DNA from 4 places in the Gordonia malaquae genome. Region 3 is predicted to be linked to each of the others. Evidence: riboswitches for the same ligand, from Rfam matches in the RefSeq annotation. Region 3 holds a riboswitch; each other region holds the start of a gene.

Evidence for each region. A riboswitch is a leader RNA that binds a small molecule or an ion and turns the genes downstream of it on or off. The one in region 3 is predicted to bind cobalamin.
Region 1: linked by a shared signal. The riboswitch ahead of WFK36_RS15125 (CbtB domain-containing protein) and the one ahead of cobN (cobaltochelatase subunit CobN) in region 3 are both predicted to bind cobalamin.
Region 2: linked by a shared signal. The riboswitch ahead of WFK36_RS03460 (ABC transporter substrate-binding protein) and the one ahead of cobN (cobaltochelatase subunit CobN) in region 3 are both predicted to bind cobalamin.
Region 4: linked by a shared signal. The riboswitch ahead of metE (5-methyltetrahydropteroyltriglutamate--homocysteine S-methyltransferase) and the one ahead of cobN (cobaltochelatase subunit CobN) in region 3 are both predicted to bind cobalamin.

What each region holds. Positions count from the first base shown of each region.
Region 1 is NZ_JBBCUB010000004.1:147,113-152,924, forward strand. Features, by position in the region: gene WFK36_RS15105 (serine hydrolase domain-containing protein) at 1-878, shown strand, start outside; gene WFK36_RS15110 (8-oxoguanine DNA glycosylase OGG fold protein) at 917-1,678, shown strand; gene WFK36_RS15115 (histidine phosphatase family protein) at 1,614-2,141, opposite strand; gene WFK36_RS15120 (CbtA family protein) at 2,141-2,950, opposite strand; gene WFK36_RS15125 (CbtB domain-containing protein) at 2,977-3,198, opposite strand; cobalamin riboswitch at 3,239-3,379, opposite strand; gene WFK36_RS15130 (ATP-dependent helicase) at 3,385-5,812, shown strand, end outside.
Region 2 is NZ_JBBCUB010000001.1:701,548-707,359, forward strand. Features, by position in the region: gene WFK36_RS03450 (iron-containing redox enzyme family protein) at 1-1,122, shown strand; gene WFK36_RS03455 (CapA family protein) at 1,005-2,153, opposite strand; cobalamin riboswitch at 2,185-2,384, shown strand; gene WFK36_RS03460 (ABC transporter substrate-binding protein) at 2,419-3,384, shown strand; gene WFK36_RS03465 (FecCD family ABC transporter permease) at 3,420-4,421, shown strand; gene WFK36_RS03470 (ABC transporter ATP-binding protein) at 4,418-5,209, shown strand; gene WFK36_RS03475 ((2Fe-2S) ferredoxin domain-containing protein) at 5,206-5,812, shown strand, end outside.
Region 3 is NZ_JBBCUB010000002.1:315,017-320,828, forward strand. Features, by position in the region: gene WFK36_RS08525 (FxsA family protein) at 1-57, opposite strand, end outside; gene cobN (cobaltochelatase subunit CobN) at 196-3,879, opposite strand; cobalamin riboswitch at 3,928-4,066, opposite strand; gene cobG (precorrin-3B synthase) at 4,078-5,214, shown strand; gene WFK36_RS08540 (HNH endonuclease signature motif containing protein) at 5,308-5,812, opposite strand, start outside.
Region 4 is NZ_JBBCUB010000004.1:117,341-123,152, reverse strand. Features, by position in the region: gene WFK36_RS15025 (pyruvate carboxylase) at 1-637, shown strand, start outside; gene metE (5-methyltetrahydropteroyltriglutamate--homocysteine S-methyltransferase) at 735-3,053, opposite strand; cobalamin riboswitch at 3,191-3,386, opposite strand; gene ykgO (type B 50S ribosomal protein L36) at 3,523-3,645, opposite strand; gene WFK36_RS15010 (mechanosensitive ion channel family protein) at 3,761-4,684, shown strand; gene WFK36_RS15005 (ATP-binding protein) at 4,746-5,812, opposite strand, start outside.

The DNA.
Region 1 (5,812 bases), on a different contig from region 3:
TGCGGCTCGACGACCGCGTCGCCGACCTGATCCCCGGGTACGGGACGCGGGGCAAGTCGTCGACGACGGTTGATCACGTCCTGACACACCGCGCGGGCGTGCCGTTCGCCTTCGCCGGGCTGGACGACCCCCTGCGCGCGGATGATCGCGACTACGTGCGGCGGAGCCTGAATCGCCTCTGGGCCGTCCATCCACCCGGGATGCTGCACATCTACCACGCGTTGACTTGGGGCCCGCTGGTCCGCGAGATCGTCGAGGCCGCCGCGGGCCGCGGCATCCGCGACTATGTGGCCGACGAGGTGACCGGCCCACTCGGACTGCGGTGGACCAACTTCGGAGTACATGCCGACGAACTCGTCGAGGTGGCGCACAGCCATGTGACCGGCCCCCGCGTTCGGGTGCCGATCGACACGGCGTTCGTGCTGTCCACCGGACACACCTTGGCCGCCACCATCACGGCATCCAATTCCCCCGATTTTCTGACCAGCGCCGTTCCGTCGTCGAATGGCGTGTCAACAGCGCGGGAGCTCTCCCGATTCGCCGAGATGCTGCTGCGCGGCGGCGAGGGTGTACTGCGGCCGGAGACCGTGGCGCGCGCCCGCCGACAGCGAAGGGTCCTGCGGCCCGACGTTGCGACATCCGGTTCGCCACTGCGGTGGGGCACGGGGTTCATGCTCGGGTCGCACTACTTCGGCCCGTTCGGCCGTCGCGCACCCGAAGCGTTCGGACACACCGGCCTCACGCACGTCGCAATGTGGGCCGACCCGAAACGCGAACTGTCCGTGGCCGTCATCGGCAGCGGCAAGACGCTCTCCGACGACGGCGGCCGCTACCGTGCCCTGATCAACACGATCGCCGCGTCCTTCCCCGCTGACTGAGGACAGGAATTGTCGTACGTGTGTGCGATGCTCGCGGCATGAATCGAGGTGACGAGATACTGGTGGTGCCGAAGGACTGCGTCCTCTGGTCTCATCACCAGCCGTATGCGGAAGCTGTGTTGGAAGACTACACGACGGTTGATCTCGACCAATGGAACAATCGACTGGCGAGGCTCCGCATCCCCGCCCGCGTGTACGCGACCGATGCCGACGGCGCACAGATCGAGTCCGGCGTCGGACACATCCGGCGCGGAGACCTCGAGGCCACGAGCACCCGGCTCGATCTCGGTCCCGAACCGACACTCAACCGTCTGTACCTGTGCGCTGCGTGGCTTCGGTCGCACGACGGTCGCGGAGGCCTCCGGCGGTTTCCCGACGTCCGCGATCCACACGACACGTCACGTCCGTTCGACATGATCGCCCGAGCACTCGACGCCTGTGAGCGAGTCCCGACGCTCGTCGAGACGGGCGCATTCCGCAACTGGTCGGGGTGGCCTGTCGCACCGGGTGTAGGCCACTCGCTGATGTCCCTGTACGGATGGGCGATCCACGGTCCGGGGCCGGACCGCCCACAGTTGCTCGACACCTATTCGGCGGCGAGCCTGGTCCGCTATGGCTGGATGGTCGGCGCGGGCGCCTCGCAGTTCTCGGTGCGCAGCTACGCGAGATACTCGAACCTCATTCACCGCTGGGCCGGGCAGGCGGGGACCAAACCCGAGATCGTCGAGCTGTGGCTCAATCGCGACTGGCAGCGACGTCTCGGTCGGACAGCTCTGCGGGGCGAACCGTCGTTGTGGTGAACGCCGACCCCGGCCGGATCGACACCTCGAAGTACGCACCGGGCGACACAGCCGCGAGCGCCTGCGCGACAGGCGACGCCACCACGACAAGCCCGTCGAACCCCTCTGTCGCGGAGACTACTCGGTCGACGAACTCGGTGATCGTCTCCCCACCGTGAGGGCGCGCGTCGGGGTCGGTGAACCACGCTTCCAGTTCGTCGGCAGGAACGTCCTGCGGTTCCACGCCGAGCCACCGTGCGATGTCCACGGTCGCCAACGACGGGTCCGGCTCGACGTTGATTCCCAGGATCCTGGCGGTCTCGCGAACCGACGTCTCCGGTCCCACACGCACTCCCCGGGGAACCACGATGTCGAGGCTCTCGATGTCACGTCGGCCTCGCTCGTCGAGCGGGTCGGTCTCGCCGCCGAACCGAACGGCACGATTGGGTGCGGTCCGGCCGGCGACGATCACGGTGAGCGGCATCAGGCCTGCACTGACTCCAAACGCTGCGCGGAGGCGGCCGTGCGGCGCATCATCAGCCCGATGAGACCCACGAACACCACTGTCAGCACCGCCCAGAGCAGAACCTGGTTGGCGATGGCGTACACGCGATAGTCCGCGATCACTTGGCCGGGGAATCCCGGTGCCACGATTCGATCGCCGTCCATGACGGGTCCGGGGACCTCGTGGAAGCTCGGCAGCAGAGCGCTGGTGACCGTCACGCCGATCAGGTAGGCGACCGCCGCCGACACTCCGGCCTGCAGCCCACCGATCCTGTCCGACAGCCACACCGCGAGCACGACCGCTGCGACGGCCAGCACGATCGAGATCAGCGTCAATGTCAGATATGAGCTGGACCGTGCCCCGATGGTGTCCTCCTCCCCGACCGCAGGCGGATTGGGCGGGTACACGAAGAACGGCACGCCGATGACGGCGACGAACGCGACGCCACCGAGTGACGCTGCGAGGGTGCGCGGGTCGGCCTCCGGCCTGCGTCGGCCGATGATCGCCCACGCCACCGTGAATGCGACAGCGAACAGCGCGCCGATCGCTACCGCGAAGACGACCGTGCCGACTCCGGCTCCGATGTTCTCCTGCACGGAGCGACTGAACAGTTCGTGACCGTGGTCGTGCGCTCCGCCTGCGAGTTCGGATTCCGCGTGGGATCGAATGTCCTCGTAGTCGATGGCCTCGGCTACCCGCGGTTCGATGAAGATCCGCGCAAAGATGAAGCTGACGATTCCGGCGACCAGACCGCTGAGCAGTCCGGCGCCGATGAAAGTGCGTTCCATTTTCTCTTGTTCTCCCGGTCCGTTGATCAGTGGCAGGGGAAGCCGAGGAAATGACGCGCGTCGTGCACGAACTCGTGGACGTGGGTGTCGCTGCCGAAGACGGAGACGGCGCCCTGGTCGTAGCCGAGGAAGTAGTACGCGAGAGATGCGACCAGCACCGTTGCGGTGAGGGTGAGTGCCGCCGAAGCCGCGGAGAGGTCCGGGAGCGCGAGAGCTCGCGGTGCCGTCTGTGCCGATGAAACGGTCATGGGAATCTATTCCTGTCCTGCGGATTTCGCGTCCGCCCAATGGATATGCACACCCGGGGCGACATCTGACTCGCCAGCCCCTCACGGGTCCGACTCACAGTGGCGCGACCGTTTCGGATTCTCACCGAATTCCCGCACCGGGATTTCGGCAGCGTACCGCGCCTCGGACGCGGAGTTGTCGGTGGCATGGGATTCAATGGAGTCGTGGCCACACGCGCAGCCGTTCTTCAGCGCATGCAGCCGGCGACCCGAGAGTGGTTCACCGGTGCTTTCGCCGCGCCGACGCCCGTTCAGCTCGGAGCATGGGACTCCATCTCGAAAGGCGATGACACGCTGGTCATCGCACCGACCGGCTCCGGCAAGACCCTCGCCGCGTTCCTGTGGGCCATCGACTCCCTCACACAGAACTCCGGATCTCCACGATCGGGAGTGAGCGTCTTGTACATCTCGCCGTTGAAGGCCCTCGGCGTGGACGTCGAACGCAACCTCGCCGCACCTCTGACCGGTATCGCGCACACCGCGGCACGCATGGGTGTCGAGCCGCCGCACGTCACGGTCGGCGTCCGGTCCGGCGACACGTCGACTGCCGATCGACGGGCCCTGCAACGCACGCCTCCAGACATCTTGATCACCACACCCGAGTCGCTGTACCTGATGTTGACCTCATCGGCGCGCGAGACGCTGACGTCGGTGCAGACGGTGATCATCGACGAAGTGCACGCCGTCGCGTCCACCAAACGCGGTACCCACCTCGCATTGTCGTTGGAACGACTCGACGACCTGCTCTCCTCGCGCGCACAGCGGATCGGGCTGTCGGCCACCGTCCGCCCAGAGGAGCGTGTCGCCGAGTTCCTGTCCGGGTCGGCACCATGCACAATCGTCAAACCGCCCGCCGCGAAGACGTTCGACCTGCGCGTCGAGGTCCCCGTCGACGACATGGCGAACATCCCGGCACCGCCGTCGGCCGGTGACCTCGACGGTCTGGACGATGCGTTCTCCCCCACCGCCGGGTCGCTGTGGCCGTTCATCGAGGAGTCGATCGTCGACGAGATCGAACGCAACCGGTCGACGATCGTGTTCGCGAACTCCAGGCGCCTGGCCGAACGACTCACTGCTCGCCTCAATGAGATCGCCGCGGCGAGAGCAGGCGACCCGGTGGATCTCGATGCGGCGAACCCCCAGGTCCCGGGCGGTATGCCGTCGATGGTGTCGACGTCTGGATCCACCCGCGGCGCGTCCCCGGTACTCGCTCGGGCACACCACGGCTCGGTCAGCAAGGACCAACGTGCGGCCATCGAGGACGACCTCAAGTCGGGCCGCCTCCGCTGTGTCGTGGCGACCAGCTCCCTGGAGTTGGGCATCGACATGGGTGCTGTCGACCTGGTGGTCCAGGTGGAGGCGCCGCCGTCGGTCGCGTCCGGGCTGCAGCGCATCGGCCGCGCAGGTCACCAGGTCGGCGAGATCAGCAAGGGTGTGCTGTACCCCAAGCACCGGACCGACCTGATCCACTGCACGGTCACCGTGGACAGGATGGGCCGCGGACAGATCGAGTCGCTCGCGGTGCCGACGAACCCGCTCGACATCCTCGCGCAGCAGACGATCGCCGCGACCGCCGCGGGCGACGTGAGCGTCGACGACTGGTTCACGACCGTCCGCCGTGCGATGCCGTACAAGAGCCTCACCCGCGACGTGTTCGACGCGGTCCTCGACCTCATCTCGGGTCGCTACCCGTCAGACGAGTTCGCCGAACTCCGTCCACGGGTCGACTACGACCGATCCACCGGCGTCCTCACCGCCCGCCGGGGCACCCTCCGCCTCGCCGTCACCTCCGGCGGAACCATCCCCGACCGCGGCCTCTTCGGGGTGTTCCTCACCGGCTCGTCCGACAACGGACAGCTGCGCCGAGTCGGCGAGCTCGACGAGGAGATGGTCTACGAGTCGCGGGTCGGCGACGTGTTCGCACTCGGCGCCTCGAGTTGGCGGATCGAGGAGATCACCCACGACCGAGTCCTCGTCTCCCCGGCGTTCGGCCAGCCGGGGCGACTCCCGTTCTGGATCGGCGACGCGCAGGGCCGTCCCGCCGAACTCGGCGAGGCGATCGGCAAGTTCGTCGGACAGGTGTCCGACGACGCCAAACTGTCGGCACAAGCGGACCGGCTAGGGCTGACGGCGCGTGCCCGCGACAACCTGTCGGCACTGCTCACCGAACAGAAGCAGGCCACCGGGGCGTTGCCCACTGACCGCACGCTGATCGTCGAACGCTTTCGAGACGAACTCGGCGATTGGCGGCTGGTCCTGCACTCGCCCTACGGGCTGCGTGTCCATGCGCCGTGGGCGTCTGCGATCGCCTCCCAGTTGTCGGCGAGGCTCGGGCTGGACGGCGCGACCACGGCGACCGACGACGGGGTCATCGTCCGGCTCCCCGACACCGACGATGCACCGCCCGGCGCCGAGGTGTTCACCGTCGATCCCGCAACTGTCGAGGATCAGGTGACGAGGGCACTCGCCGACTCGTCGATGTTCGCGTCGAGATTCCGTGAGTGCGCGGCGCGAGCGCTCCTGCTGCCTCGCCGTGATCCCGGCCGACGGGCTCCGCTGTGGCAGCAGCGCCAGC
Region 2 (5,812 bases), on a different contig from region 3:
GTGACTCGACAGACCCAGACACCGACACGCCGCGCTCAACGTTCGCTGCCCGATTCTCGCGGCCCGGTGTCGAAGCGCATCGTGAATGCGGTTCGTGCATCGACAGGCGATGCGCCGACGGCGATCGATGTCCCGGACGACCTCGATCCATGGGGTGAGGACGTTCAGCTCGCGCTCCTCGTATGCCACGAACTGCACTATCGTGGGTGGTCCGACGCAGGACGAGACTGTGAGTGGGATCCCGCCGTCATCAGTGCGCGAACCCGTCTGGAGGACATGTTCCTCGACGCGGTCGCCGATGAGGCGGCTCAGCTCCTCGGTGAGGGATCTGCGGACGATCAGTTGGGCGCCCTGGCGCGTGCTGTGCCGTCGGGCGTGACCGCGCACTTGAAGAGGCACGGCACCGAGGACGAGTTCAACGACTATTTCGCGGCTCGCTCCATGTATCACCTGAAGGAGGCGGACCCGCACGCGTGGGCGATCCCGCGACTGAGTCGTACGGCGAAGGCGGCGTTCGTCGCGGTGGAGTACGACGAGTACGGAGCCGGTCGAGGCGAACGCGTGCATCAGGAACTGTTCGCCGAACTGTTGTCGTCGATGAACCTCGACGACGGCTACCTGGCGTATCTGGACGCGGCCCCGGCGGTGGTTCTGGCACCGGTCAATCTGATGTCGTGCCTGGGGCTTCGTCGTTCACGGCGCGGCGCGACGGTCGGACATTTCGCGGCCACCGAGGTGACGTCGCCGGTGGGATCGGCCTGGCTGCTCGCCGGACTCGACCGGATCGACGCCCCCGAACCCGCACGATGTTTCTACCGCGAGCACGTCGAGGCCGATGCCGTCCACGAAATCGTCATGCGAGACGAGGTGGTCGCCTCCCTGCTCGCGGACGAGCCGTCCCTGCACGACGACGTGCTGTTCGGGATCAGAGCGTTGCAGGTGGTGGAGAACCGTCTGGACGCCGCCTTCACCACCGCGTGGGAGACGGGCGAGCCTCTGATGGGTCAGGACTCCACGGGTCGGAACCTGGTTCCGATCCGACCGTGCAGGTCGGGGGAGATCTCGTTGATGAACTCCAGCGTCTCGGCCTTCTCGGCACCGCGGTACGGCGTCGGCACGTAGTCGTTGAATCCGGCGTCGCGCGACAGGCGGGTCGGGATCACCCGGTACTCCGATCCCGACACTCGCTCGCCGGTGACGGTGAGGCGAGTCTGCAGGATCATGGTGCGCTTGTCGGACGGGTTGGTGTTGCCGCCGAATGAGAAGTTGCCGAGCGAGTAGGCGATCAACTTGCCCTTGTACGTCGACATCGACTGGAGCACGTGCGGATGTGTGCCGATGACGGCGTCGGCGCCCTGATCGATCGCGAACTCGGCGAGTGAGGTCTGCACCTCGTACGGCCGATTCTCCGCCTCGATTCCCCAATGAAAGAACGGGATCACCACCTGTGCACCCTCCGCCCGGAGGGTTGAGAAGTCGGTGCGGACTTTGGCACGGAATGGCACGGTGTCGGCCCAGGCTTGATAGCCGACGAGTCCGACCCGGACACCCTTCACATCGCGGATCACGCGGAAGTCGTACGTCGAGCCCTCCGACTCGTGGCCGGTTCCGACGTAATCGACGCCGACGGCGTCCAACGCGCGAGTGGTGTCGTCGAAGCCCGCCTGGCCGTAGTCGAAGGTGTGATTGTTGGCCAATGTGACGACGTCGATCCCGGCGGCGGGCAGCGACTCGGCGACCGCGGGGTCGCCGTAGAAGTGGTAGGTCTCACCGTCGCCCTTGTACCGCTCGCGGCGCTCGCCGGTGAGGGCGACCTCGAAGTTCGCCACGGTCAGATCGTCCGCGGTGAAGTAACGTTTCACGTTCTGGAAGAAGTAGTCGGGAGACTTGCCTGCGCGGGCCCACAGTTCGGGGAGGGTGCCCCCGCCGAAATCCTTGTCGGTGCCGAGGATGTTGTCACCGACCCAGCTGATCGTGATGGTCCTGGTGCTCGGAACGTTCTGCTCGGTCGGGACAGGGGATGTCTCGGCTGCGAACGCCGCGCTGTCGACCGACTGCAACATCAGCGGAGCGGCGCTTCCGCCGACGGCTGACACGGCCGTCATCATCACGGCACAGAAGCCGATTCGTCCCGATCGCACCCGAACATCCAACCCGGTTGCGCAGACCGCTGCAAGCCGTCGAACGGTGTAACTCGGGTACGATCACTCCGACGTCACGGTGTTCGGGAAGTCCGGTGAGAAACCGGCGCGGTACTCGCCACTGTGAGCAGGTCCGGCGGGACCGAGAAGTCAACGTCTTCAGCCACTGGGCAGCGCCCGGGAAGGTTGTTCCGCCGGTAGACCCTGTTGAGCCAGGAGACCGGCCGTGACCGACCCCCGAATAGGTTTTCCACGAGTAATGGAAGGCGGGCGTACTTTGCGTACCCGTTTCACAGTCGGCGCCTCGATCGCCGCGATGTCGTTGTTGTTGGCCGGCTGCACAAGCACGAACGGCGGTGACGAGACGACGTCGGGCGCGATCACCGTGCAGAACTGCGGCCGGACAGTGTCGTTGAGCGCCTCGGCGAAGGCCGCGATCACGTTGAACCAAGGAGCGACCGAGACCGCCCTGTCGATCGGTGCAGGTGAACAGCTGATAGGCACCGCATATCTCGACGACACGATCGCGCCGCAGTGGGAGCAGGCCTACAACAAGATTCCAGTGCTCGCGAAGGAGTTCCCGGACCGCGAGACCGTGATCACGCGTAAGCCCGATCTGCTCCTCGCGTCGTACGGCACGGCGTTCGACGAGAAGGCTCTCGGCAGCCAGGACGAGTTGGACGCTCTGGGCATCGCCACCTACGTGTCGCCGTTCGCGTGCAACGACAAGACCAAGCGTGCCGAGTCGTCGTGGGATGCGATCGCCGGCGAGACCTCCGACAACGGTGTGCTGTTCGGCCGCACGGATGAGGCAGACGCGGTCAACGAACGGATGCGTGACGAACTCGCGGCCGTCGAGGCGTCAGCGGCCGGGCGTGGCAAGTCGATCTTCTGGTACGACAGTGGAACCACCACGCCCTACGTCGGCGGTGGGAAGGGCGGCCCGCAGTTGATCATCGACGCGGTCGGCGCCCGAAACGTGTTCGCTGGCATCGACGGCAACTGGGCCGACGGGGATTGGGAGAGCGTCGTTCGGGCGGATCCGGACGTGATCGTGCTGGCCGACGCCTCGTGGGACACGGCACAGGCCAAGCGGACCTACCTGGAGAACGATCCGGTGTTGAAGAATCTGAAGGCAGTCAAGGCCGGGTCTTTCGTCGTGCTGCCGTTCTCGACGAGCACACCGGGACCCCGCCTCATCGACGGGGCGGTGACCGTGTCCGAACAGTTGGCGAAGCGCTGACCGTCACGAGATCGGCTTCGGCCTACCTCGGCTGGATGGTCGGTCTGACAGTTCTGCTCGTGGTGAGCATGGGCGTCGGGGTGTTCGCGGGTTCGGCCGACATCGGACTCGGCGAGGTGTATCGAGCCGTCGCGGGCCAGTTCGGGATCGGGTCGGGTGTTGATGCGAACACCGCCTACATCGTGGTGGATCTGCGTCTGCCCCGCGTGGTCGAGGGCGCGGTGGTGGGGGCCGGGCTGGCATTGTGCGGGGCCGTCCTGCAGTCGTTGACGGGCAACGTCCTCGCCGATCCGTACATTCTCGGACTCGCGTCCGGGGCGTCTGTGGGCGCCACGGCCGTCCTCACGCTCGGAACCACTGTCGCCGGGCTGGCAGGCGGTCCGGCGGTGTCGGTCGCGGCATTCGCTGGAGCGATGCTGGCGTTGCTCACCGTGTTCGCGATCGCGACCACTCGGACCGGCGCGTTGCTGCCGGGCCGGTTGATCCTGGCGGGTGTCGCCGTCGCCCAAGCCGGCGCGGCCCTCAGCGCGATCATGATTCTGCGGGCCGACACTGGAGCCGCGGATCGGGTCATGCGCTGGACACTCGGATCGCTGGCCGGTGCACGCTGGTCGACGATGCCGCTGCTCCTGACCGTGGTCCTGGTCGCCGCCGCGGTGATCGTGCTGGTGTCGAGAACCCTCGATGCGTTCGCATTCGGTGAGCGCAGTGCCACGTCGCTCGGTGTCAACGTCACCGCCACCAGGTGGCTGCTGTACTCGATCGTGTCGGTCTGCACCGCGGTGATGGTGGCGCACAGCGGGATCATCGGATTCGTCGGTTTGGTGGTGCCGCACGCGGCGCGGATGATCGTCGGGCCTCTGCACGTGCGGTTGCTGCCCGTGGTGCTGCTGGTCGGGGCGCTCCTGCTCGTCTGGGCGGACGTACTGGCCAGAACCGTCGTAGCGCACCAGGAGATCCCGGTGGGTCTGGTCACCGCCGTGATCGGCGTGCCTGCATTCGTGTGGCTGCTCCGGCGCAGAGGAGGCGCCGCGTGAACGAGCATCCTCCGGAGATCCGCGTGATCGATGCGAGTGTCCATGTGAAGTCGAAGGTTCTCCTTGACGGGGTCTCGTGCACTGCACCCTCCGGGGCGGTGACCGGTCTGATCGGGCCGAACGGGTCGGGCAAGACCACACTGCTCTCGCTGGTCGCCCGATGGCGCAGGCCGTCGTCGGGGACGGTCTGCATCGACGGGCAGCCGGTGGAGGAGTTCGGTCGCCGGGAGTACGCACGACGAGTCGCCGTCGTCGAGCAGCATGTGGCGACCGAACTCGACCTCACCGTGGAACAGGTGGTCGGGCTGGGCGCCATCCCGCACCGGACAGGCTGGGCGGTGCCCTCGAGCGTCGCCGACGTCGACGATCACCTCGCCGCGATGCGCATCAGCCACCTGCGTTCTCGCACCTGGCAGACGCTCTCCGGAGGAGAACGGCAACGGACGCAGGTCGCGCGGGCGCTCGCTCAACGTCCCGAGGTGCTTGTACTCGACGAACCGACCAACCACCTCGACCCGGCGGCCGCGTACGACCTGCTCGCCGGAGTCCGACAGAGTGGGCGCACCGCGCTCGTCGCACTTCATGATCTGTCGCTTGCGGCGGAGTTCTGCGACCGACTCGTGATCCTCGACCATGGTGCGCTGGTCGCCGAGGGCCCGCCGCACGAGGTCCTGACGAGTGAACTCCTCGCCGACGTGTACGGTCTCGACGCCGAGGTCGTCGCACACCCGCGCAGCGGAAGACCGCTCATCATCACCTGCGGCACCGTCGACGGGCCGAAACGGTGACGGCGGACTGGGTCGTCGTCACTGCACCCACCGACCGGGGCGGCGATCCGGCCGACGAGGTGGCCGCGGCGCTGGTACACGCCCGACGCCGATTCCCCGGAATCACTGTTCGCACCGCGGTCCTCGGAGGGCAGTCCACCGTCGTCGACGCTCTCGACGACGCGGCCGCCGCGGGTGCGACCACAGTGCTCGTCGTCAGCGGACAGACCGTGATCGACCGCAAGACCGACGCGTGGTTTCGGCGGGTGATCGGGCATTGGCTTCGGACGCGAACCGACCCACCGGACGTGCGCATCGGTCGACCGCTGTCGGAGGGCTCCGGCTACGCAGGGCTTCTAGTCGAGGCGATCGATCACGGCGGGACGCCCGCTCGTGCCACCACGGCGCCCTTGACCTCACCGGCGTGGCAGGAGGTTCCGGCGTTCAACCGGCACTTGCTGCTCTGTCGAGGTCCGAGGTGTTCGGCGCAGGGAAGCGGAGAGACCCAGCACGCGATCGCCGAGGCACTCGACGCGAGGGGGCTCGGTGACGACGACGTCCTCGTGACGCTGACCGGGTGCATGTTCCCGTGCAACCAGGCCCCTGTCGCGGTCGTGTATCCCG
Region 3 (5,812 bases):
CGCTGCGAACGCCGCGATCTCCACGACGACGTAGCCCGCGAGTAGAAGCCTGATCATGTCCGTGTCTCTCTGTCGTGTCACGTGCGCTTGTCTGTAGCTACAACGCTTGCGTCCACAAAAGAGTTCCCTTCGACTCGCTCCGCTCGCTCACGACAAGCCCTTCGACTCGCTCCGCTCGCTCACGACAAGCCCGCGCTAGCTCTCGGTGCGCTCCTCGATGTCGCCCTCGGCGTCGAGATACACGCGACGAAGCTCGTCGAGGAGTTCGGCGGGAGGCTCGTGCCACATGTCGCGCTCCACGGCTTCGAGGAGCCGCTCGGAGATCCCGTGCAGTGCCCACGGGTTGGACTGCTGCAGGAACTCTCGGTTGGTCTCGTCCAGAACGTACTGCTCGGTGAGCTGTTCGTACATCCAATCGGCGACGACGTCGGTCGTGGCGTCGTACCCGAACAGGTAGTCGACCGTCGCCGCCATCTCGAACGCGCCCTTGTAGCCGTGCCGCCGCATGGCCGACAACCAGCGCGGGTTCACCACGCGAGCCCGGAACACCCGTGAGGTCTCCTCGTGCAGCGTGCGAGTGCGCACCGCGTCGGGGCGGGTCGAGTCACCGATGTAGGCCTCCGGGTTCGATCCGGTGAGCGATCGGACGGTGGCGATCATCCCTCCATGGAACTGGAAGTAGTCGTCGGAGTCGGCGATGTCGTGCTCTCGGGTGTCGGTGTTCTTCGCGGCGACGGCGATCCTGCGGTACGCCGCACGCATGTCGTCGACCGCGGCGACACCGTCGAGTTCGCGGCCGTACGCGTAGCCTCCCCACTCGGTGTAGACGGCCGCGAGGTCGTCATCGGTCCGCCACTGCTTCGAATCGATCAACTGCAGGAGTCCAGCCCCGTACGTGCCCGGCCGAGAGCCGAACACGCGAGTCGTCGCGCGTCGCGCGTCGCCGTGCTCGGCGAGCGCCGCCCGAGCATGGGCAGCCACGAAGTTGTCGGAGTCCGGCTCGTCGGCGTCGGCGGCGAGGCGCACGGCGTCGTCGAGCATGGTGACCACATGTGAGAAGGCGTCGCGGAAGAACCCGGAGATGCGGATCGTCACATCGATGCGCGGGCGGCCCAGCTCAGCGAGCGGGACCAATTCGACACCTGTGATGCGGCGAGACATCTCATCCCACACGGGTGCCACACCGAGGAGCGCGAGGATCTCGCCGACGTCGTCGCCCGAGGTCCGCATCGCGCTGGTTCCCCAGACCGACAGTCCCACTGACGCCGGATACTCGCCGTGATCGGCGAGGTACCGTTCGACGAGCGAGTCGGCCATCGCGCGGCCGGTCTCGAAAGCCAACTGCGACGGGACCGCTTTGGGGTCGACGGAGTAGAAGTTGCGACCCGTCGGGAGCACGTTGATTAGACCGCGAAGCGGGGAGCCGCTCGGCCCGGCCTCGATGAAACCGCCGTCGAGCGCGTGGAGCACCTGGTCGATCTCGCGACTCGTCTGACGCAGCCGTGGAACCACCTCGGTGGCGGCGAACGTGAGGATCTCTCCCACCTCGTCCGGATGATCGGCCGCCGCAGCGGCGACGGCCTCCGTCGACCAGTCGTCGTCGGCGCATGTCGACACGAGGTCGCGAGCGATCTGCTCCACACGATCGACGTCGCCGCGCGACGAGTCGTTCTCGACCAGACCGAGTGCTTCGCGCAGGCCCGGCAGGCTCTGCGAACCACCCCACAGCTGACGGGCCCGGAGCATGGCGAGGACCAGGTCCACTTCGGTCTCGGCGTCCGGCGCCTGGCCGAGCACGTGGAGACCGTCGCGGATCGCGGCATCCTTGATCTCGCACAGCCATCCGTCGACGTGCAGGAGCATGTCGTCGAACACGTCCTCCTCCGGCCGTTCCGCGAGGCCCAGGTCGGCGTCCATCTTCGCTGCGGTCAGGAGGGTCCAGATCTGCTGTCGGATGGCTGGCAGCTTGCCCGGATCGAGTGCCGAGATGTTCGCGTGCTCGTCGAGAAGCTGCTCGAGGCGGGAGATGTCGCCGTACGACTCGGCCCGGGCCATCGGCGGAATCAGGTGGTCGACGAGGACAGCGTGCGCTCGACGCTTGGCCTGCGTGCCCTCGCCGGGGTCGTTGACCAGGAATGGGTAGATCAGCGGAAGATCGCCCAGCGCAGCATCGGTGCCGCAGTCCGCCGACATCCCGAGGGTCTTACCGGGCAGCCACTCCAGGTTGCCGTGTTTGCCGACGTGGACGACGGCATCGGCTCCGAAACCCCACCCGTCGGTGTCGGCCCGCGATGCGAGCCAGCGGTAACTCGCCAGGTAGTGGTGACTCGGCGGCAGGTCCGGATCGTGGTAGATCGCGACGGGGTTCTCGCCGAACCCGCGGGGCGGTTGAACCAGGAGCACGATGTTCCCGAACGTCATGGCGGCGATCACGATGTCGCCGTCCGGATTCGCCGACCGGTCGACGAAGAGCTCGCCGGGTGGCGGTCCCCAATGCTCGATGACCGCTCCGCGGAGACCGTCGGGCAGCGTCTGGAACCAGCGGGTGTAGTCGGCCGCGCCCACCCGGATCGGATTGGCCGCCAGTGCCTCCTCTGTGAGCCAGTCGGCGTCCTGGCCTCCGGCGTCGATCAGTGCGTGCATCAGTGCATCGGGATCGTCGGCATCCGGGGTCGCGCCGAGGCCCGGCACGTCGCCGGCGACCTGGTAACCGGCGTCGCCGAGCGCCCTCAGCAGATGAACGAGGCTGCGCGGGGTGTCGAGGCCGACGGCGTTGCCGATTCGTGCATGCTTCGTCGGGTAGGCCGACAACAGCAGCGCGATGCGGCGCTCCGTCGCGGGGAGGTGACGCAGCCGAGCGTGCCGGACGGCGATTCCTGCGACGCGCGCGCAGCGCTCGACGTCGGGCGCGTAGAACGGCAGACCGTTCTCGTCGAACTCCTTGAACGAGAACGGCACGGTGATGATCCGGCCGTCGAACTCGGGTACCGCGACCTGGCTAGCGACGTCGAGCGGCGACACCCCGTCGTCCTGGGACTCCCAATCGTCACGCGACGATGTGAGGCACAGCCCCTGCAGGATCGGAATGTCCAGAGCCGCAAGACGTTCGACGTTCCATGCTTCGTCGTCTCCGCCTGCGCCCGCCGTGGCCGGCGTGGTGCCGCCTGCCGCGAGCACAGTCACGATCAATGCGTCGAAGGTGCCGAGATGTGCGATCAGTTCGTCGTCGGCGGCACGCAGCGAGGCGCAGAACACCGCTTCTGCTTGCCCGCCGTGGTTCTCGATCGCGGTGCACAGGGTGTCGACGTACTCGGTGTTTCCAGCGAGGTGCTGGGCGCGGTAGTACAGGACGCCGACGCGCGTGTCGACTGCGCTCGATGAACCGGAAGACTCGCTCGACCGGTCGGAAGACTCGCTTGATCGGCCGGAAGAGTCGCTTGACCGGCCGGACGGGGTGCGTTCCAGGACTCCCCAGGCGGGAGTCTCGACGGGAGGAGCGAAGCCGAGACCGGTGAGCAGCACGGTGTCGGACAGGAAGTCGTGCACGGCGGCGAGGTTCGCGTGACCGCCTGCGACGAAGTAGCTGTGGGCCTGAGCGGCGACGCCTGTCGGAACCGTCGACATGGCCATCAGGTCCGGGTCGGGATTGAGTTCACCGGACAGGACGATCACCGGAACCTGCTGGGCAAAGACGGCGTCCAGCCCCTCTTCCCACGCCCGTCGACCACCCAGGATTCGGACGACGACGAGATCGGCGCCGTCGATGAGGGCGGGGATCTCGTCGAGCAGGATGCGGCTCGGGTTCGCCACCCGGTAGTCGGCGCCGCAGGTGGCGGCGGTGCGCAGATCGGTGTCGGACGTGGACAGCAGCGTGATCACGGCGTACTCCTCGCCGGGAATACGCGCCCGGCATCGTGGGGACGGCCGAGGCTTCTCGGCCTGACGACGTGGGTCTGGCTCGGACCGGCGAATGAACACCGGGTCCTCACAGTGGCGCGACCGCGCCGGTTTCACACCGGCTTCCACATCGAGTTCGCCGCCAATCGTAGCCAGCCCGGCGACAACTAGGCTGAACGGGTGAGCATTCCCGCAGACCGCTGCCCCGGTGTCTTCCGGACCCACCAGGCCGCCGACGGCGCGTTGGCCCGGATTCGGGTGCCGGGCGGCGTGATCGCGTCCGAAGCTCTCGACGCCCTCGCGCTGGCGGCTGACGAGTTCGGAGACGGCACCATCGAACTGACGGTCCGCGGAAACCTCCAGGTCAGGGGGATCGCAGAGAACGATGTCGCGGCGTTCGCGGAGGCCGTGATCGCGGCGGGCCTCGCGTCGGACTCGGCCCATGACAGGGTCCGCAACGTGATCGTCTCTCCGTTCAGCGGCAGGGTCGGCGGGCTCGCCGACCTGCGGCCTTTCGCGGATGCACTCGTCGACGCCCTGGTGGCCGCTGACTGGTCGGCGGTCCTGTCGGGCCGGTTCTGGTTCGGCTTGGACGACGGACGCGGCGACGTCCTCGCCAGGACGACGGACGTCGCGGGTGTCGCGGTCGACTCGGACCACGCCGTCGTCGTGATCGGCGGCTCACACGTCATCGGACCGGTACCGCTGCGCGATCTTCCCGATCAGATGGTCGCGGTCGCTCGGGCGTTCCTCGACGTCGCCGACGGTGCGTGGCGGATCTCCGACCTCGACGAGGACCGTCGTACCACGTTGTTCTCCACCCTCGGGGCATCGGCCGAGGGGCCGCTGCCGGTGTCACGTCATCCCGAACCCCGTGTCGGATGGTTCGACCAGACCGACGGCCGCGTGATGCTCGGTGCAGTTGTGCCGTTCGGCAACCTCAGCGCCGAACAAGCGCGATACGCGGCCGCGATCGGAGTGCATGTGTCGATCACGACCGAACGCGAGATCTTGATCGGTGACCTCGACGAAGCGGTCGCCGAAACCGTCGTCCGAGTGCTGGCTCCCCTGGGTTTCATCTTCGACTCCCGCTCCCCCTGGACCACGCTCACCGCGTGCACAGGATCACCCGGCTGTGCGAAGTCGGCCGCCGATGTCCGGACCGCCTTGCGCGATCACGTCGCGGACCTCGACCCGGACGCCGATGCACCGCCGCATGGACACTGGATTGGATGTGATCACGGCTGCGGATCTCCGGCTCGGAGCCATATCCGCGTCCTCGCATCCGCCGACGGCACCCTTCGACGTGTCGACTAGCTCCTTCTGTCGCGCCCTGTCGTTTGTTGAGCGCAGTTGATTGTCGAGCGCAGTCGAGATTGTGTCGACGAACCGAACCTCAACCGTGTTCGGTCAGAACGGGGGCGTCTTGACTGCGCTCGACGGGCCGGCTGGTCGTTCCCGTGTGCGGCGGTTGTGGGCCCGCATTCTCATGCGGTACCGGTGTTTGGCGTCGGTACGCGTCCGCGGGCGCCCCGGGTCTGACTCGGCGGTCGGCCGCGAGGTTGTCGGGGCGTCGTGGTGGACGCACGGGAGGAGCCCGAGTTCGGGCAGCAGCCAGTGGTTCAATGCCCGCGACCGGACGGTGATGCCTTCCGGGGTGGTGGTCTCGGTCCAGATCACACCGTTGGCGTCGACGATCTGATCGTCGAGCCAGCCGTTGACAAACGTCTTCAGACCGTGGTGGAACCGGCACTTCGGATTGAGGTTGCACGGACACGTCGGACCACCCGCGGCCGGGTCGTCGTGGTTGTACTCGGCGACATGATCCAGATCGCACCGGTAGGCGGGCATATCGCACCCCGGGTGGGTGCACCTGCCGTGCACCGCCCGCACGAGGGCGTCGCACGCCGCGGTC
Region 4 (5,812 bases), on a different contig from region 3:
CGGTTGGCCCGAGCCGCTGCGATCGCTGGTCCTCGCAGGCCGCGAACGCCGCAGTGTCGTGACCGAACTGACAGTGGACGATCTCGATGCGCTGAACACGGGCGGAACCGTCCGCAGGCAGGCGCTGAACCGCTTGCTGTTCGCCGGCCCTACGGCCGACTACCTCGACCACCTGGTGAAGTTCGGCGACACGTCCAAGCTTCCGGCGCACCAGTTCTTCTTCGGGCTGCAGCCCGGTCTGGAGCATCGGGTGAAGTTGCGCCCGGGCGTCGACCTGCTGATCTCGCTGGAAGCGATCAGCGAGCCCGATGACACCGGCGTCCGTACCGTGCTGCTTACCGTCAACGGCCACCTGCGGTCGGTGTTCGTCCGGGACCGCGGTGTGGACGCGGTCGTCGCGGCCGCCGAACAGGCGGATAAGAACAATCCGAGCCATGTCGGCGCACCGTTCGCCGGTGTCGTGTCGGTGACGGTGGGCGTGGGGGACACGGTCGCCGCGGGGGCGGTCGTCGCGACGATCGAGGCGATGAAGATGGAGGCGTCTATCACGAGTCCGACGGCGGGAACCGTTCGGCGAGTCGTGTTCACCACCGCAACCGAGGTGTCGCCAGGCGACCTCCTGGTGGAACTCGGCTGAACTCCGTCCGCCGCGGTCCGGCTCACCAACGGACCGCGGCAGACGACGACTGTGGCCCGCGAGAATTCTCGCGGGCCACAGTCGTCGTGTGGGCCGGTCAGCGCACGGCGGCCGCGGCCTGAACCATGTTGGTCAGCGCTTCGGTCACCTCGGCCGTGGTGCGAGTCTTGAGCCCACAGTCGGGATTCACCCAGAGACGGTCGGCCGGGACCGCGTCCAACGCCTCCCGCAGGGAAGCGGTGATCTCTTCGACTCCGGGCACGCGCGGTGAGTGGATGTCGTAGACGCCCGGCCCCACCTGCGTCGCGAAGCCGATCGCGTTGAGGTCGGCGAGCACCTCCATGTGCGAGCGGGCAGCCTCGATGGAGGTGACGTCGGCGTCCAACCCGGCGATCGCGCCGATGACTTCCCCGAACTCCGAGTAGCACAGGTGCGTGTGGATCTGCGTCGCATCGGTCACGCCCCCCGTCGAGAGACGGAACGACGTGACCGCCCAGTCGAGGTACGCCTCGCGGTCGGCGGCACGCAGCGGCAGCAGTTCGCGGAGGGCCGGTTCGTCGACCTGAATGATCGCCGCACCCGAGCGTTCGAGATCGACGGTCTCATCGCGGATGGCGAGCGCCACCTGGTTCGCCGAATCGGCGAGCGGCTGATCGTCGCGGACGAACGACCACGCCAGGATGGTGACCGGGCCGGTCAGCATGCCCTTGACAGGCTTGGAGGTGAGGGACTGCGCGTACGAGATCCAGTCGACGGTCATCGCGGCGGGGCGCACCACGTCGCCGAAGAGGATCGGCGGACGGACACAGCGTGAGCCGTACGACTGCACCCAGCCGTTCGCGGTGGCGAAGAACCCGTCGAGTTGCTCGGCGAAGTACTGGACCATGTCGTTCCGCTCGGGCTCGCCGTGCACGAGCACATCGAGTCCGATCCGCTCCTGCAGTGCGATGACATCGGCGATCTCGGCGCGCATGCGCTCGATGTAGCCGGCCTCGTCGATCGCACCGGTGCGCAACGCCTGACGCGCCTTGCGGATGTCAGTGGTCTGCGGATACGAGCCGATCGTGGTGGTCGCGAGAGTCGGCAGGCCGAGCGCGGCGTCTTGGATCACGCGGCGATCGGCGGCGGCCGTACGGGTCGAGTCGGCGCTTGTCAGAGCAGCCAGGCGGGCGCGGACGGAGTCCACGTGCAGACGCGGATCATCGGATCGGGACGCCAGCGCCGCACGTGCGGCGTCGAACTCGGCCGCCTGGTATGCCCGGCCGTGCGCGTAGGCGCGCCCCAATGCGGTGACCTCGCCGACCTTCTCCTCGGCGAACGCCAGCCAGCCGTGCAGCGCCGGGTCGAGACCGTCCTCGCCGCGGAGAGTGTAGGGGACGTGCAGCGTGGAACAGGACGTGGACACCGCGAGCGTCCCGACGACTCCGCGGATCGACTCGAGGCGGCTCAGAGCCGCGTCGAGGTCGGTACGCCACACGTTGCGGCCGTCGACCACACCCGCGACGACGTGCTTGTCGCCGAGACCCGCGGCCAGCACGGTCTCGACCGACCCGCTCACCAGATCGACGCCGACACCTTCGACACCGGTCCGCGCCAATGCGGCCAGGGCGTCGCCCGCATCGCCGAAGTACGTCTGCACGAGGATCGACGGGCGATCCGTCGCCGCGGCCAGTGTGCCGTAGACGCGTTCGGCCAGTTCAGCGAGACCCTCGTGGGAGTCGGTCACCAGGATCGGCTCGTCGATCTGCACCCAGGACGCACCCGCGGCAGCCAAACGCTCGAGCAGGTCGACATACAGCGGGATCAACTCGTCGATGCGCGCCAACGGGTTCGCATCGTCCGCCGTCGTGGGCTTGGACAGCCCGAGGAACGTGATCGGCCCGATCACCACCGGCCGGGCAGGGACGCCTTGCGCCCGGGCTTCAGCCAGTTCGGAGAGGATCTTGGTCGGATCGAGGGTGAACGTGACGTCGGCGCCGATCTCCGGCACCAGGTAGTGGTAATTCGTGTCGAACCACTTCGTCATCTCCAGCGGCGCCACGCCGTGTGAACAAGGCCCGCTCGCTTCGCTCCCGGCGCCGTCTGAACCGCGCGCGGCCGCGAAGTACGCCTCGAGCGGGTCGTCGATCGATGTGACACGTGTCGGAAGCGCTCCGAGGAGTACAGCGGTGTCGAGGATCTGGTCGTAGTACGAGAACGTGTTGACCGGGATCGAGTCGAGTCCGGCGGTCAAGAGTTGGCGCCATCCGTCGCGGCGGAGTACGGCGGCGACCGATTCGAGGGCGGCACGGTCGGATCGACCGGCCCAGTAGGCTTCGATTGCGCGCTTGAGCTCGCGATTCGCGCCGATCCGGGCCGTGCCCGGCACGGTCGCGGTGAAGGGTGATGTTGTCGGATGTGTCGTGTCGAGGGACATGACTGTTGTATCTCCTGCATGCGGTGCGGACGGCCGTCGCCCTGCGGGAGATGTCACGAATGGACGGTCCGTCGAACGACGACCGTGCACTCGGTGTCATCGCCCAATCCACGAGGCGGACAGCCACCGGGCGCGGCGCGCCCAGTACAACCGGCAGGTCTTCGGGCTCGTCGGCGGGCGCGTGGGCGCACCTACTGGCCGTCGCTTCCCAGACCCGGATGTTCACGGGTCCAGTGCGTGTGACGGCGGTCGTTCCGACATACCGCTGCGGGACAGCTCCGGTTTCTCACCGGATTCCCTCTTCGTGACGACGCCGGGGCGGCACCACGTCGACGCTCGACGGCGACACAGGGGCTCCATGGTGAGCGCTGCCGAGCGAACCGATTGCGGCCACAGTCTATCGACGTGCAATCGCGAATCCATCATCGAAGGATGACGTGGGTTTAACCCTGGCGTCATGGACGAAAGGTCATCCTTGGCGTGCCTTGAACCTGGGATTCAGCTTGTTGATGACGTACACGCGTCCGTGTCGCTTCACCACCTGTGCGCCGGGTTGGTTCTTCAGTGACCGCAGCGATGATCGGACCTTCATGGTTCCTCCTCTATAATGAAAATGACAATCATTACTATCACACGGAGCGTCGCCGCTGTGCTCCTCGTACCCAGGGAGGATGTCGAGATGCGACATCGTCCGTACGGTCGGGACCATGTCTACTCACGTGATCGCATTCGAATGGACAGAGGCGAACCGCGCAGGGTTGATCGAGACGCCGGTCCGGATCGCCTGCTACGTCGTCGCCGCGCTGGTGATCAGGTGGCTGCTCTTCCGGGTGATCGATCGAGCCACACGGCCCAGATCGCGCACCACGCCTGACGAGCGTTCGGGGATGATCAAGGCCCTGCGGGACAAGACCAACAGAACCGCGCCCAGAGTGGTCACCCGACGGGCGCAGCGCGCCAAGACGATCGGGTCGGTGCTGAAGTCGACGGTCTCGGTGGTCGTGGTGGTGTGGTTGGCGCTCTCGATCCTGTCGGAGCTCGATGTGAACATCGCCCCGTTCATCGCGTCGGCGGGGATCATCGGACTCGCCATCGGTTTCGGCGCCCAGCACCTCGTCGCCGACTTCGTGTCGGGAGTGTTCATGATGATGGAGGATCAGTACGGGGTGGGCGACATCGCGGACTTCGGCGACGTCGTCGGTGAGATCGAATCGGTCGGGTTGCGGATCACCACCGTCCGGGACATGGATGGAACCCTCTGGTACATCCGCAACGGTGAGATCGAACGTGTCGGAAACATGAGCCAGGACTTCGCCGTCGCCCGTGTGGAGGTGCCGGTCGCGACCGACGTCGACCTCGATCGTGCACAAGACGTGGCGCTTGCGGCGGCCGTCGACGCCGCGGCCGAAGGGGCGGTCGTGAAGAACGTCCGCGGGGAGCCGGAGATGCTCGGCGTTCAGGAGGTCACCCCGTCCCACGCCGAGCTGCGGCTCACCGTCAAGACCGAACCCGGAGCGCAGTGGTCGGTGCAGCGTCATCTGCGCAGCAGGATCCTGCGCGCATTCGACACCGAGGGGATACGACTCCCGTTGCAGCCGTGGGGCGCACCAGGGGCGTCCGCACAGGCCTGACAGGCGGCGAGCGGCCCTCCACCGGTCAGTGGAGGGCCGCTCGGGTCTGCAGTGCTCCGGACTACTTCGTGATTGCGCCGATCAGCTTCGGACGCAACTCCGCTGCAGCGATCACCTCGTCGACTGAACCGACCCGGACTGCGCGGTTGATGTCGTGGACGGCGTCGAACTCCGCCGCCAGCTCGGAGATCTTCTCGGCCCGCACCGAGGTGCGGAGCTCGTCGAGTTCGGCGGCCAGGGTCGCGCGGTCGGCGCCCGTCGCCTCGGTGACACGTTCTGCGAGGGCCTCGACGCGAGGATCGTTCGCGGTGCGTACACCCACCTCTCCGGAGAACACGACCGCCGCAGCGGGCGCGCCGCCGAGCACCGACGCGAACGAACCGTCGACGGCCAGAACAGTCATGTTCGGGTTCAGCGCCTTGGAGAACACGACGAACGCACCGCCGTGATAGCGCGAGATCACGCAGAAGGCGATCGGGCCGTCGAAGTTGATGATCGCGCGGCCGATCTCGGCGCCGTACTCGAGCTGGAGCTTGCGCAGCGACTCGGGCGAGCCGTCGAAGCCCGACAGGTTCGCCAGGACGACCACCGGACGGTTGCCGCTCGCCGCGTTGATGGCCCGTGCGGCCTTCTTCGACGACTGCGGGAACAGGGTGCCTGCGCTGAACGTGTCCGGGCCGTCGGTCGGGAGGAAACCCCTGCGGTTGATCGGCGTCGACTCGATGCCGATCAGTGTCACCGCGTGACCGCCCAGATGAGTGTCCTGCACAACGACGGTCTCGGCGTCGGCCATGCCCGCCCACCGTTCGAGCGCCGGCATGTCCTGGTCGACGACCGCGCGCATGACGGATCGGATGTCGAACGGCTTCTTACGGTCCGGGTTCGCGGTCGCGGAGAAGATCTCGCCGACCGTCGCGAAGTCGCTGCCCTCGAGCTCGTGCGGGAAGTCGGAGATGTCCCGGTCGATCGGGTCTGAGCTCGTCGCACCGCGCGGTCCGGCCTCACCTGGCGCGACGTAGGTGTGGTCGTAGTGGCTCATGACGATCTCGATGGCAGCGGCCGTGTTGGGCGCCCAGTACTGGGCTTCGCCGTTCGGCCCCATGATGCGGTCGTATCCGCCGAGTCCGA